Regions from separate parts of the Clostridium sp. BJN0013 genome, predicted to be linked through region 1. Evidence: predicted binding sites of a transcription regulator. Region 1 holds the regulator's gene; the other holds the start of a gene.
What was found. Region 1 encodes LexA, which represses DNA repair genes until DNA is damaged. Its sites were predicted from a motif close to CNAACANNTGTTNG; they were not measured.

Region 1 (8,229 bases):
AGGTAGCAAAGCTGGCAGGTCTTCCAGAGGAAGTTTTAACAAGAGCACGGGAAATACTAAATAGTTTGGAAAATGAAAACATAAAAGAAAATAATTTACAGGAAGAAAAAAAGGAGAGAAAGGCTTCTAGCAAGGGAGAGCAATTAAAATTTTTAGATATAGAAAAAGAAAATTTAATCAATGAAATTAAAAATATAGATATACTAAATATGACTCCTATGGAAGGCTTTAATAAGCTCTATGATATAATAAAAAAAGTTAAATCTATTTGAAAAAATATTTTTCAAAGTAAAGGATTGATTTATAATGAAAAGAATAAATCTTTTGGATATGGATACTTCTAATAAAATTGCTGCAGGGGAGGTAGTTGAAGGACCTTCTTCTGTAGTAAAGGAGCTTTTGGAAAACAGTATAGATTCAGGAGCTAAAAATATTATTATAGAAATAGAAGAAGGAGGACAAAAATCTATAAAGATAATAGATGATGGCACAGGAATACATCCTGGAGATATAGAAAAAGCATTTATGCCCCATGCCACCAGTAAAATAAGTACTTTGGAAGATTTAAACAAGATATATACCATGGGATTTAGAGGGGAGGCTTTATCTAGTATAGCTGCCGTATCCCATGTAATTCTTAAAAGCAGGGTGGAAGATGAATTTAACTATGGAAAGGAAATTTCCATAAGTGGAGGAGTTTTAAACTATATACAGGACACAGGATGTAACATAGGAACTACAGTTTTAGTAAAAGACCTATTTTTTAATGTACCTGCAAGGAAAAAATTTTTGAAATCTCCAGGAAGGGAAGGAGCTTTTATTTCTGATATAATAAATAGACTTTCTTTGGCCAATTCGGATATAGCCTTTAAATTTTTTAAAAATGGGAAAAAATCCTTAGTCACCTATGGCAGTGGAGAAGTGATGGATGTTATAAGATGCATATACGGTAAAAATATATATGAAAATATAATACCTATAGAAAACCATAGTGATATAGCTTCAATTTATGGATATATAGGCAATTCAGAAGTAAGCAGGGGAAGTAGAAATAATCAAAGTATATTTGTAAATAAAAGGTACGTTAAAGATAAGTCTATAACTGCAGCTGCAGAAAAAGCTTTTAAATCATTTTTAACTGTTAATAAATTTCCTTTTTTTATACTATTTTTAGATATATTTCCTGAATTTGTAGATATAAATGTTCATCCTGCTAAGTGGGAAATAAAGTTTAGTGATTCCAGAATGATATTTACATTTGTATTTGATACAATTCATCAGGCGCTTAGGGAAAGTTTAAAGGATTCTTTTAAAATAGATGTGGAAGATAAAATTCTGCCACAGGAAGAAGAATATGTAGAGACAAATAAAGTTCAAATTCCCATTGATTTAAAACCTCCAAGTTATGAAAGTTATATAAAAGAGAAATATGGTAATAATAAAGAACAGTATGTTAATTCCAAAGAGGAAGATAATATTTTCGAAGAATACAAAAATATTACAGACAAAAACAGCATTATAAATGAAAGTATGAATATAAGTACTTCACATGAGAGTAAAATTTCCAAGCTGCCTCCTTTTAAAATAATTGGGCAGTTTAACAATACATACATAATAGCAGAGGCAGGTTCCAATTTATATATTGTAGACCAGCATGCAGCCCATGAAAAAATTCTCTTTGAAAAATATAAAAGCAGTATACAGAAAGAGAAGGTAATGAGCCAAATATTGATTACCCCTGTAGTTATGGAACTTACTGCTGAAGATTATATATGTTATGTGGAGAATAAGGATGTATTTAAAAGAGCTGGATTCAACGTGGAGCTATTTGGAAATAATACTATAAATGTGAGAGAAGTACCTGTAATACTTGGAAATCCAGATGTTAAAAATTTATTTATAGATATAATAGATAATTTAAAAAATATGGGTTTTGGAGATACTATTGAGGTAAAATATCTTTCCATAGCTACACTGGCTTGCAGGGCTGCCATAAAAGCAAAATGCAATCTGTCAATAATGGAAATGGAATATTTGCTTGAGGAATTAAGATTTATAGAAGATCCCTTTACCTGTCCTCATGGAAGACCTACTATAATAAAATTTACATTAAATGATTTAGAAAAAAAATTTAAGAGAATACAGTAGGAGAGGAAAGGTATGAAGAATCTATTTATACTTGCAGGACCTACTGCAGTGGGAAAAACTGACATATCCATAGAGGTGGCTAAAAAAATAAATGGGGAGATAATATCTGCAGATTCTATGCAGATATATAAGTATATGAATATAGGCTCTGCTAAAACTACAAAAGAGGAGATGCAGGGAATTCCCCATCATCTGATAGATATTGTTGAGCCTCAGGAGAATTTTAATGTATCCAAATATAAGAATTTGGCTGAGAAAACTATAGAAAATATATATAGTAAAAATAAATTTCCCATGTTGGTAGGGGGAACAGGACTTTATATAAACTCTCTTATTTATAACTATGGCTTTACCGGTGCAAAAGTGGATGTAAATTACAGAAAATATTTGGAAAGTTTGGCGGAAGCACAGGGTAGGGAATATGTACATTCTCTTTTAAAAAACATAGATAGTATTTCCTATGAAAGATTGTATCCAAATGATTTAAAAAGGGTTATAAGAGCACTAGAAGTATATAAACTTACTGGAAAAACCATAAGTGAATTTAATAGTAGAGATAATTTATATAATATACCTTATAGAATATATTATTTTGTACTTAATATGGATCGTATTAAACTATATGAAAGAATAAATAAAAGAGTGGATTTAATGATAAAAAAAGGACTTATAGATGAGGTTAAAAATTTAAAATCCATGGGATATACGAAAGATATGCAATCTATGAAAGGTATAGGATATAAAGAAATAATCAGGTATTTGGAAGGAGAGATATCCTTGGATGAAGCTATATATCTGGTTAAGAAAGGAAGCCGAAATTATGCAAAAAGACAGTTAACCTGGTTTAGAAAAGATGAAAGAGTTATTTGGGTAAATAAAGATGAGTTTACTTCAAATAGAGAAATAGTGAATTACATAATTAATATATTAATAACTTGTTAAAATGTTAAATATTGATATAATATATATTATATCAAACATTTTTTTCTAAAATAAAAAGTAAGTACCAGTAATTTCTTTATAGAACTAAAAATTACTACAAATAAAGGTTACGGAGGGAAAAAACTATGAGTAAACCAGCTAATAATTTACAGGATATCTTTTTAAATGGTGCCAGAAAAAACAGGATTCCGGTTATTGTATACTTAACTAATGGTTTTCAAATTAGAGGAATTGTAAAAGGTTTTGATAATTTTACAGTTATATTAGAGTGTGATGGAAAACAAATGATGGTATATAAACATGCACTTTCTACTATTACACCATCAAAAGCAATTCTATTTAATACTCCTGTAGGAACAGATGACAGATCATAAGCTTATTTTAAAGAGCTGTCATAGAAAAGGAATAGGCAATTTTCTATTCTTTTTCTATGTGTCAATACATTTTGGAGGTAATAATTTTGTTAAATATAACTAAAGAAAAACTGAAAAATAAATACAAAATAAATGATAAAGTAATTTCTTTATATGAAAAGGCTTTAGAAGATGTTAAAGGTGAATTCATATATTATGATGAAATAAGAGAATACAATCAGTTAAAAGTTTTAGATGCCCTTCAACAAGAGGGTATAAGTGAATCCCATTTTACCAATTCTTCTGGCTACGGTTATGGAGATATAGGAAGAGATGCTTTAGATAGAGTATATGCTAGAGTATTTAATTCAGAAAGTGCACTTGTAAGGCCTCATTTTGTAAATGGAACTCATGCACTTTGCTGTGCTCTTTTTGGCAACTTGCGTCCAGGAGATACAATGTTATCTGTTTGTGGAACTCCTTACGATACACTTCATAATTTAATAGGTACATGCAGTGATAAAAAAGTGGGTTCACTTAAGGAATATGGTATAAATTATCATCAGATAGATTTAACCTTGGATAATAAAATAGATTTTAAAAGTATAGAAAAATATTTAATAGAAAATAATAAAGTAAAAATAGTACATATACAGAGATCAACAGGTTATGGGTGGAGAAAATCATTTTCTATATCGGAAATAAAGGAGATAATAAATTTTGTAAAAAAAATCAATTCGGAATTAATATGCTTTGTGGATAATTGTTATGGTGAATTTATAGATATAATGGAACCTACAGATGTAGGTGCGGATTTAGTGGCAGGATCACTTATAAAGAACATAGGAGGAGGTATAGCACCTACTGGGGGATATATAGCGGGAAAGGAAGAATATGTCACTCAAGCTTCTTATAGGCTTACAGTACCTGGTATAGGAGGGGAATGTGGTTCAACTTTTGGAGTAATGAGGCTTTTATATCAAGGATTGTTTTTAGCACCTCATATTTCTATAGAAGCAGTAAAAGGTGCTGTTTTTTGTGCTAGAATTATGGAACTGGCCAAATTTGAAGTTCTGCCAAGATACAATGATAAAAGAAGCGATATAATACAGTGTATTAAGTTCAATGACAGAATAAAATTAATAGATTTTTGCAGGGCTATCCAGAAAGCATCCCCTGTAGATTCTTCTTCACAGTGTGAACCCTGGGATATGCCAGGGTATTCAGATCAAGTTATAATGGCTGCAGGAGCCTTCATACAGGGTTCTTCCATTGAACTATCCGCAGATGCTCCAATAAGAAAACCCTATATAGCTTATTTACAGGGAGGATTGACTTTTGACCATGCTAAAATAGGAATACTCATGGCTTTATCCAGTATAATTGATAAATAATTAGTATTGTCTATATATACCTATTAATTTTCCGATTATTTTACAATCATCTACTATGATAGGGGACATATTTTTATTTTCCGGCTGTAATCTTATATGATCTTTCTCTTTAAAAAATCTTTTTAAGGTAGATTCATTTTCAATAAGAGCTACTACTATATCTCCATTTTCTGCAGAGTTTATTTTTTCTATTATAGATAGATCACCATCTAATATACCTGCATCTACCATGCTTTCTCCCTTTACCCTTAACATAAATATTTCTCTGCTATTTTTTATATAGTTCATGGGGAGGGGAAAAAAATCCTCTATATTTTCTACTGCTATAATAGGCATACCGGCAGTTATAGTTCCTATTATAGGCACTTCTATCATTTCTTTTTTTTGAGATTTTTCAATAATTTCTATGGTTCTGGATTTAGTGGCATCTCTTTTTATAAAACCTCTTTTTTCTAATTTTTCAAGATAACTGTGGACAGTAGAAGTAGATTTTAACCCCACAGCAGCACATATCTCTCTAACAGAAGGAGGATAACCTTTTTCTTTAATTTGTGATTTTATAAAGTTATATATTTGAGATTGTCTATTATTACTGTGTTCTGTCATAAAATACACTCCTCTAAATCTATTTACGTGAATTATATCATAGAAGTTGACAAATGGCAAACTTATGTTCTATACTAATTTTACCGGTTTTAAAGTTAATGTTTAAATAATAAATATTATGTAAATTAAATAAAAAGTAAACCAAAAAAGAAATAAAATAAAAGGAGTTCAATATATTTATGAAATACTGTATATTTAATGAAAAAAAAGTTTGTAATAACTGTAATGAGTGCAATACATGTGATTTAAATCCAAGTAAAAGGTGCAACAATTGTGGTAAGTGTCTGGAATTAGAGGACTATGATATGAAAGCCATAAAGATTGATACAATTTTAGATGATGAAGATGAATTAAAGGATTACCAAATTGAAGAGCCTGAAATAATGGCGTATGACCAAAATAATTCTTATATGGAGAATATGAAAGAAAGCACTTTGGAATTTATAGATGATATAGATGGTTTAAGAGAAATTTTAGATAATAAAGATAAATTCAATAAAATAATCCATGAAGAATATCCTGGGCTGATAAAAATTATAAAAAATAGGGCAAATTAAAAAGTAGTAATTTGCCTTGAGTTATCTGAAATTTTAGTAGTTCTGGAGACAGCCTAAAAATTTAATGTTTAAATAATAAATATTATGTGAATTTATCAAAAAGTAAACACAAAAAACAAATAACAAACAATAATAATTAAGAATCTACCTCTTTCTGTTCTTCATTTATTTCATTTAAAGGATTTGATTTTATTGCTTCTCTAAGTTTTTCATCATCTACATGAGTGTATATTTGAGTAGTAGACACACTTTCATGTCCAAGTATTTTTTGAAGGCTTCTTATATCTACATTACCATACTTATACATAAGAGTGGCTGCAGTGTGCCTTAATTTATGAGGTGTATATTTTTCGCTGTCCAGGTCAGCTTTTTTTAAATATTTTTTCAACATAATTTCAACAGATCTTTTATTTATTCTAGTATAGTTTTTACTTATAAAAAGGGCATCCTTATCTCTTATTTTATTTAAATATTTATCTCTTGAAACTAAATAATCCTTAAGTGCTTTTAAACAGGATTTATTTAGATATATAGTTCTTTCCTTGTTTCCTTTTCCTATTACAGTGAGGGTATCCTCTTTGATTTTGGATATGTTTATACTACAAAGCTCTGAAAGTCTCATCCCACAATTCAAGAAAAAAGTTATAATACAATAGTCTCTTTCCTTGAATTTCCCATCAATAGACTCAAGTAAAAGCTTACTTTCTTTTAAACTCAAATAAATAGGATTTCTTTTATTTATTTGAGGAGATTCTAGTTCTAGAGCAGGGTTTTCATTTATCAATTTAGCCTTGCTATACAGGTATTTGAAGAAAGATTTTAAAGAAGCCACTTTTCTGGCCCTAGCATAGCTCTTATTATGTCTATAGTTTTCTATGAAAGATATAAATGCAAATAAGTCACTTAAGGTTATTTGCCTTATAACATCAATATCAATATCGTTTATTTTTATATTTTCAAATTGAGAACCTTCTTTTTCTAGTCCCTTATATAGTTTTAGAAACCTAAAAAACATAGTTAAGTCAACTTTATAGCCTTCCAAAGTATTTTTTGATTTGCCTTTGATGGTACCAAGATAATTTAAAAAATCATTTAAATATCCAGGGAGTTCTGGATTGTATATATGGTTTAAGTTGTATTTCATAATATAAAATTCCCCTTTCTTATATAAGATCGTTAAATAATCATTTAACGATCTTATATATATTTATATATTCTACAAAGGAGAGAAAAATTCCTTCTATTGTTTTTGTTTTTGGTTTATTTTTTTGTTATTTAACATAATATTTATTATATAAACTATTCTCTATTTATTTTATTTAACTGAATAATTTTCTATATTTAAGGTAAAATATAGAAATGATATATTAAATACTAAAAAAGATTGGAGGTATTGCTGTACTAAACAGCTTAATAAATGTATGAAAATAGGACTTCCAAAAGGATTATTGTACTGCAAATATCATATTTTTGCAGAAACTTTTTTTCAAGAATTAGGAGCAGAAATAATAACTTCTCCTGATACTAACAGATATATACTAGATATGGGCGTAAAGTATTGCGTAGATGAAGCTTGCCTTCCAATAAAAGTATTTCACGGTCACGTAGCTGCTATAAAAGACAAATGTGATATAATTCTTATTCCTAGAATAATGCAACTAAATAAAGATGAATTTATCTGTCCTAAATTTTGTGGGCTTCCGGAAATGGTATTAGACAACATACCTAATATGCCAGAGGCATTAACTTATCCTTTATATGCCTTTTCTAAAAATAAACTTAGAAACTGGATTTTAAATGCAGGCTTAAAATTTAGTAAAAATCTTTTAGAAATAAATAGAGCATATAAAAAGGCCTTAAAAGTACAAGAATCCTATAATTTGCCGTCAAATAATATGAGTTTTTCTAGAAATATAGCCTTAGTTGGTCATCCTTATAACTTATACGATAGTTTTACCAATATGAATATAATCAAAAAATTAAATAAATTAAACATAGGTATACTTACTGAGGAAGATATAGATAAAACTCAAATAAATGATGAAATAAAACACTTGTTCAAAAAACCTTTTTGGACCTTTGCTAGAAATTCCTATGGTTTTTCCACTTATCTTGCAGAAACTAAAAAAGTAGATGGAATAATATATGTATCTTCCTTTGCTTGCGGCATAGATTCTGTAGTAATAGAACTTATCAAGGATAGATTAAAAAATTTCCCCTTCTTAGTTT
Region 2 (8,229 bases), 260 kb from region 1:
TCTCCTTCTTCTTTAATGTCACTTTCTAATTCCTTTTCAGCTTTTTCAACCATTTCTTCAATTCTTGCCGGATGTATCCTTCCATCAATTATAAGTTTTTCTAGTGCTATTCTAGCAACTTCTCTTCTTATAGGATCAAAACCTGACAATATTACAGCTTCAGGCGTATCATCTATTATTAAATCTACACCCGTCAAAGTTTCAAGGGTTCTTATATTTCTACCTTCTCTACCTATTATCCTTCCCTTCATTTCATCATTAGGAAGTGTTACAACATGCACTGTAGTTTCTGCTACATGATCTGCTGCACATCTTTGAATAGCACAGGTTATAATTTCCCTTGCCTTTTTATCGGCTTCTTCTTTAGCTTTTGTTTCAACTTCTTTAATCATCATAGCAGATTCATGTTTTATTTCTTTATTAACTTCTTCCAACAGGATATCTTTAGCCTCTTCAGAACTCAAACCTGACAGCCTTTCAAGTTCTCCTCTCTGCTTCTGATATAATTCTTCTACTTTTGCCTGCAATTTATCAACTTCTTGTTGTTTTTTATCCAGGCTATTTTCTCTTTTTTCAAGGACATCGTTCTTTTTATCTAATAATTCTTCTCTTTGCAATAATCTTTTTTCTAGTCTTTGAATCTCAATTCTTCTATCTCTAGATTCTCTTTCTAAATCATTTCTTAATTTATGAACTTCCTCTTTAGCTTCCAGTATAGCTTCTTTTTTTTGGGATTGAGCTTCTTTTTTTGCCTCTTCCTTCAATCTATTAGACTCATAAATAGTCTGTGATTTTATAGCAGCTACTTTATTTTTCATTATGTTAAAATGAATTAATATAGCAACAACTATTAGTATACCAGCAATAATTTCATATATTATCATGTAATCCACATGAACACCTCCTTTGCTCTTATTATGTAAATCTATATTTCAGTTAAATATGCAAGCATAGAAAAGGTGTCATATTATTCAATTGGTAATTCCTAAATACATGATAAACCAGAATTTGTATTAATTTTATATTATATTTGAATTATTGTCAAGTTATATGATTTTATTCAATATACTAATAATCACCTGTTATTTTTCTTATTTTACCTTTAAAAATCATACTCCTAAAACATATAACAGATAAAACAAAAAACTAAAACTCATTTCATTTAAACCTTAATTATGATAATTAACCATTATTTGTATCATTGCTGAATATCACTTTAAGAATATCCTATTTTGATAAATTTTTGTTTTCCTGTTTTTTACTATCTTCTTTAGTATTTTTTTCATTTTTATCTTTAATATCTGATAAATTGTGTTTATCTATAGGAAGATTATATTTTTCTCTTATTTTATTTTCAATCTCAAATAAAATATCTGGATTTTCTCTTAAAAACTGTTTTGCATTTTCTCTACCTTGTCCAAGCCTTATTTCCTTATATGAAAACCAAGCTCCACTTTTTTGAACAAAATCCTCCCTAACTCCTACATCCAGCACATTTCCCTCTCTTGAAATCCCCTGATTATACATTATGTCAAACTCAGCTTGCTTAAAAGGAGGTGCCACTTTATTTTTAATTACTTTTACCTTCGTTCTGTTTCCCACCATGGTATCTCCCTGTTTTATGGAATCTACTCTTCTCACGTCCATTCTCACAGAAGAATAAAATTTCAATGCCCTTCCTCCAGGAGTAACCTCAGGATTTCCAAACATAATCCCTACTTTTTCTCTTAATTGATTTATGAATATAGTAACACATCTTGACTTATTTATAGAAGATGTAAGCTTTCTAAGCGCCTGAGACATAAGTCTGGCCTGTAATCCTACATGTGAATCCCCCATCTCTCCCTCTATTTCAGCTTTTGGTACTAATGCAGCTACTGAATCCACTACCAATACATCTATGGCATTAGATCTAACCAGTGCTTCTGTTATTTCCAGTGCCTGTTCTCCAGTATCTGGCTGAGATACAATTAAGTTTTCTATATCTACTCCTAAGTTTTTTGCATAAGATGGATCAAGTGCATGTTCTGCATCTATAAAAGCTGCCGCTCCACCGGTTTTTTGAGCTTCTGCAATTATATGGAGTGCCACTGTGGTTTTACCTGAAGATTCCGGTCCAAATATTTCTATTACTCTTCCTCGTGGTACTCCACCAATGCCCAGTGCTATGTCCAAATCAAGGCAACCCGTTGAAACAACATCAACATTTAAAATACTATTTTCTCCCAGTTTCATTATTGCACCTTTCCCAAATTGTTTTTCTATCTGTAACATAGCAGATTCTATAGCCTGTAGTTTTTCATTATTTAAATTTGCCAAAAGAACACTTCCCTTCTCATCAGAACATATGTTCTACATAAATTATATATCATATTATTCATACAGTCAATAACTTAATCTAAATTATATTTTAATTATAAACCTATAGATATTTTTTAATCAACGTTACATACTATTTATCTGGATTTAATACATCCTTATTTTTTATAAAATAATCTACCCCGGAAATTAAAGTAACTGCTATTGCTAAAAACATGGCAATACCTGTAATCCAATTCAACATTTTATGAGGATGACTTATAACAGTTTTTATAAAACCCAAAGATACGTGATTATAATTTAAATTTATTAAAGCCAGTATTATAGCAACTATTTGAGTTACAGTTTTAGCTTTTCCCCAGGGACTTGCCGCTATCACTATACCTTCTGAAGCTGCCACTGCTCTGAGACCCGTTACTGCAAATTCCCTGGCTATTATTATCATTGCAACCCAGCTAGGTATTATATGGTATTCCACCAGGGATATAAGTGCTGCAGTAACTAAAAGCTTATCTGCCAGCGGATCCATGAACTTGCCAAAACGAGTTATTTGATTTCTACTTCTAGCTATGTATCCATCCAATTTATCGGTTATAGATGCAAGTATAAAAATAACTATTGCAATAATTTTCCCATAAGTTAAACCCTCTAAAGTTATAAAAATCAAAAAAAATGGAATCAATAAAATTCTAATTATTGTAAGTTTATTTGCTAGATTCATCACATACAACTCCTACTAAATCATATTCAACACTATCTGTAATTTTTATGTAAATTATGGCACCTATTTTTAAATCTTTTTTACTTTTTATGTATATAACCCCATCTATATCTGGAGCCATTGCATAGTTTCTTCCATACCATATGCCTTCTTTTTTTCCCTCTACAAGTACTTTATACCTATGTCCAATTTTATATTTTTGCATGGAATGAACAATATGTTTTTGGAGCAGCATAAGCTCTCCTTCTCTTACGGTTTTTAATTCTTCCGAAATTTGATCTTTCATTTCACAAGCTATGGTTCCCTCTTCTCTGGAATATTTAAATACTCCCAAATTATCAAATTTAATATTTTCTATAAAATCCTTTAATTCTTTAAAATCTGCTTCAGTCTCTCCTGGAAATCCAACTATTATAGTAGTTCTAATTGCAATATCCTTTATTCTTTTCCTAAGTTCATTTATACTTGTTAATATATCTTTTTTCCTACCACGTCTACCCATAAGCTTTAATATATTATCACTTACATGCTGCAGGGGCATATCTATGTAATTACATACTTTATCATTTAAAGCTATTTCATCTATAATATCTTCTGTTATTTCCTCCGGATAACAATAAAGCAGTCTAATCCACTCTATACCTTGGACTTTAGATATTCTTCTCATAAGTTCAGGAAGCATTTTTTTATTATATAAATCTATTCCATATCTTGTAGTATCCTGTGCAATAAGTATTACTTCCTTAACTCCCTGAAGAGATAATTCATTGCATTCTTGTAATATATTTTCAATACTTCTACTCCTATATTTTCCTCTTATTTTAGGAATTATACAATAAGTACAACAATTATCACATCCTTCTGCAATTCTTAAATAGGCAGTGTGAGACTTTGTAGTGAGTATTCTTTTGCCTTCATTTATATTAAAATCACTATATTCACAATTATAAATTTTATTTTGTTTATTATTGATAAAATTGCTTATACTTTCTTCCAGCTTATTATAATCATTTACCCCCATCATTATGTCTATTTCAGGTAACAGTTCCATAAGTTCTCTCCCATATCTTTGTGCAAGACATCCCGTTACTATAATACCCTTGCAATTATATTTTCCCTTGTACTGTGACATTTCAAGTATAGTATCTATAGACTCTTGTTTTGCTGATTCTATAAAACCACAGGTATTTATAATTATAATATCTGCTAACTTAGGATCTGTAATTATTTTATAGGCTGACTTTAAATTACCTAATATTATCTCAGAATCCACTCTATTTTTATCACATCCTAAACTTATTAGTCCAACTTTTAATTTATTCACTAAGTCTCCTCCCATTTAGTTATTTTTAAATAACACATAAATACTTTCATATAATATACAACCTACATAAAAAATTTTCAACATTTAATTTTACATATTATTTACCCCAAGACTAATATTTTTAATACCCTCAGTTTTTTGAAATGGAAATGAGTGCCTCTACATCTTTTATAAGTTCTTGTAAGATAGAGAGAAAATCATTCCTAAGAAAACTCTCCTTAGATCTAAGAAGAACTTGGTATATCATCTTTTCCATGAATTAAAATCTGTCTTGGTTTAGCACCATCCTTTTTTGATATTATTTTTCTACTTTCCATTTCTTCTATTATTCTAGCTGCCCTATTATATCCTATTCTCAATCGTCTTTGAAGTAGAGATGTAGATACTTGTCCCTCATTTAGCACAATTTCAATGGCCTTATCTAAAAATTCATCATGGTCATTACTGACATTGGAACTAGGTATACCCTGATCTATTTGTTCCATTATCTTATCTTCGTATTTAATTTCCACTTCACTATTTTTTATATAATGTACTACTTTTTCAACCTCTGCTTCTGATATAAAAGCTCCTTGTATTCTAACCGGTTTTGAAGTACCTACAGGATAAAATAGCATATCCCCTTTCCCAAGTAATCGTTCTGCTCCACTACTATCTAATATGGTTCTAGAATCGATTTGACTGGACACTGCGAAAGATATTCTTGATGGTATATTGGCCTTAATCACTCCTGTAATTACATCTACAGAAGGTCTCTGAGTTGCTATAACCAGGTGCATTCCTGCAGCTCTAGCCATTTGTGCGAGACGTCCTATATAATCTTCAACTTCATTTGGGCAAACCATCATTAAGTCTGAAAGCTCATCAATTATTATGACCACAAAAGGAATTTTCCCTTCTGTTATGCCCCTATCAAATAAATCATTGTATCCTTCTATATTTCTAACACCATTACTTGCAAATAATTTATATCTTCTGTTCATTTCCTGTACAGCCCAATTTAAAGCCCCTGCTGCTTTTTTAGGATCTGTAACCACCGGTGTTAACAAATGGGGTATTCCGTTATATATACTAAGTTCAACTACTTTGGGATCTATCATTAAAAGTTTAACATTCTCTGGAGAATATTTGTAAAGTAAACTTACTATAAGACTATTTATACATACACTTTTACCAGAGCCTGTAGCACCTGCTATAAGCATGTGGGGCATTTTTGTAAGGTCAGATACTACACAGTTTCCTCCTATATCTTTGCCTAAACAATAGGCCAATTTATGCTGGGAATTTACAAACTCTTCCGACTCAACCACTTCTCTTAAGTAAACAGATGTAAGTTCCCTATTTGGAACTTCTATCCCAATAACAGATTTTCCGGGTATCGGAGCTTCTATTCTAACTGCAGAAGCAGCAAGTCCTAGGGCAATATCATCGGATAAATTTACAATTTTACTCACTTTAATTCCAGAACCTGGTTGAAGTTCAAATCTAGTTACAGAAGGTCCTCTGCTAACTTGAAGTATTTTTACATCCACCCCGAAACTTGCAAGGGTCTCTTCCAGTTTACTGGCACTATTTATTAATTCTTTTTTATCCTGTTTATTTAACTTTACCTGTACATTTTGATTCAATAAATTCAGAGGTGGAAAATTATATAGGAAAACTGAATTCTTTCCACTTTGTATCACTTTTTCTTCAATTTCCATACTTATAGGCTCTATGTTTATAGGATCAAACTTTTTTTCATAGGAAATATCTTTTTTAGATTCTATAGGACATTTTAAATCTTCATTACTTTTCGCCTTGTGATTTGACTGATCTTTTTTATCCATATTTCCATATTTCATAAAATCTAATATTTTAATTTTGTTTAAGCCTTTAACAAAATTTTTATTTTTAACTTCATTACTCTGGTCATTGTTTTCGTCCAACACTTTTTCCTCTATTTTAGTATTTTCTGCTTTATTTTTTTGAGCCAATAATTTTCTAAACTTATTCAGTATGTCATAAATAGTAAATTTACTCATTATTATAAAAGATATTATATAAATAGAGAAAAAAATAACATAACAACCAACAGTTCCAAATAATCTAAATAATGGTATATCTATCAAGAATCCTATTATACCACCATGAAATACATTATCAGAATTATATAATGTCTTTATAGCCAAAAATAAATTATATTCCATATTATAATCAAACATTACTATCATATGTACAACTAACAGGGTATTAACTATAAAAAGTAAAATACCATAGAATTTATTATTAAAAGTTATTTTGTTCCTTTTTATAATATAACAAATTCCAATAAATATTATCAATATGGGAAATATAAAAGCTCCTATTCCAAATATTATTATTAAAATTTTCTTCATAAGTTTTCCAGCTATGCCAGAAGAAGAGGGAGAAAATACACTTATTATCATAAGTATTCCCAATGTAGTTAACAATATACCTTTTATATCCTCATCTAATGAGTACTTTTTTTTTTGTCTAATTCTAGACATATATGCCATCACCTCCAGTATATTATTAAGTATATCCTATATAAAAAATATTCTACAATACTTTTGTTTTTCCTTTAATATTTCTTAAAAGATAATTTGTGTTCGAATCATTGATTTTACACAATTAAAGTACCATAGGATTACCCTATGGCGATTTTCAATGTTCTATTTTTTTTTCTAGCATAGTATTTAGCTTTTTAATAGCGTCACTTATTCCTCCTACCTTATCTATTAATCCCTGCTCTACAGCTTGTTTTCCAATCAATATAGTTCCCATGTCATTTAATAGATCATCTGATTGGAGCATTAGATTACTCAACTTTTCTCTAGTTATCCTTGATGTTCTCACTATAAACTCATTTATTCTCTCCTGCATTTTATTAAAATACTCAAAGGTTTGAGGTACTCCAATAATTAGTCCATTCATTCTTATTGGATGCACAATCATAGTAGCCGTAGGAGATATAAAAGAATAATCTGAAGCCGTAGCAAGAGGAACCCCAATAGAGTGGCCTCCCCCTATAACCAGAGATACTGTAGGTTTACTTAAACTCCTTATCATCTCTGCTATAGCAAGCCCTGCTTCTACATCTCCACCTACAGTATTTAAAACTACCAGTACCCCTTCAACTCTAGGATCATTTTCCATGAGAATTAAATTAGGTATTACATGTTCATATTTAGTTGCTTTGGTTTCAGGCGGAAGGGTTACATGCCCCTCTATTTGGCCTATTATAGGAAGTATTTGAATTTTATTATTTTCCTCTGCTATGTTAGGCATACCCAACTCTTTTATATTATTTAACTTTTCATTGGCACGATTATCTACTATTTCCTTATTCATCCTCTGCGGCATTTTAATCTCCTCCTTAAATAAATTTATTTTATGCATTTATGGAGGTTGCTATACCTTTTACTTCACATGTGATAAAAATTCTTTATGAAGTGCATTTATGGCCTTTCCCATTTCACTGCTTTTAACAAGACACCATATAGTAGTATGTGAATCCGCTGTCTGCAATACTTCTATACCCTCTTCATGCAATATCTTCAATATTCTAGCCATAACTCCTGGTATACCTCTCATGCCACTTCCTATAAGAGCTATTTTGCTGCAGTTTTCTATTAAGGAATATACAAGCTCTAAATTCTTAGCTATTACCTTAAACTTATCTATATCTTTACTATCTATAGTAAAAATCTGCTTACTTGGAAATACATTTATTAAATCTATACTTATTGAATTATTGGCCAGCTTTTCTAGTAAAGTATTATATATTTTATTACTTTCATCATAATTTACTGTGACTTGAACTCTATTATCCATAGAAGTTATACCATTTATTATCTCATCT

Region 2: the regulator LexA is predicted to act here: its motif matches at 2,341-2,354, upstream of recA (recombinase RecA).

Annotation. Positions count from the first base shown of each region.
Region 1 is NZ_CP162495.1:2,060,265-2,068,493, reverse strand. It holds gene mutS (DNA mismatch repair protein MutS) at 1-272, shown strand, start outside; gene mutL (DNA mismatch repair endonuclease MutL) at 307-2,148, shown strand; gene miaA (tRNA (adenosine(37)-N6)-dimethylallyltransferase MiaA) at 2,161-3,090, shown strand; gene hfq (RNA chaperone Hfq) at 3,216-3,464, shown strand; gene AB3K27_RS10585 (aminotransferase class I/II-fold pyridoxal phosphate-dependent enzyme) at 3,551-4,837, shown strand; gene lexA (transcriptional repressor LexA) at 4,838-5,443, opposite strand; gene AB3K27_RS10575 (hypothetical protein) at 5,617-6,000, shown strand; gene AB3K27_RS10570 (tyrosine recombinase XerC) at 6,137-7,144, opposite strand; gene AB3K27_RS10565 (acyl-CoA dehydratase activase-related protein) at 7,422-8,229, shown strand, end outside.
Region 2 is NZ_CP162495.1:2,315,604-2,323,832, forward strand. It holds gene rny (ribonuclease Y) at 1-893, opposite strand, end outside; gene recA (recombinase RecA) at 1,228-2,319, opposite strand; gene pgsA (CDP-diacylglycerol--glycerol-3-phosphate 3-phosphatidyltransferase) at 2,453-3,040, opposite strand; gene rimO (30S ribosomal protein S12 methylthiotransferase RimO) at 3,024-4,364, opposite strand; gene AB3K27_RS11830 (DNA translocase FtsK) at 4,589-6,874, opposite strand; gene AB3K27_RS11835 (ClpP family protease) at 7,032-7,730, opposite strand; gene dapG (aspartate kinase) at 7,788-8,229, opposite strand, start outside.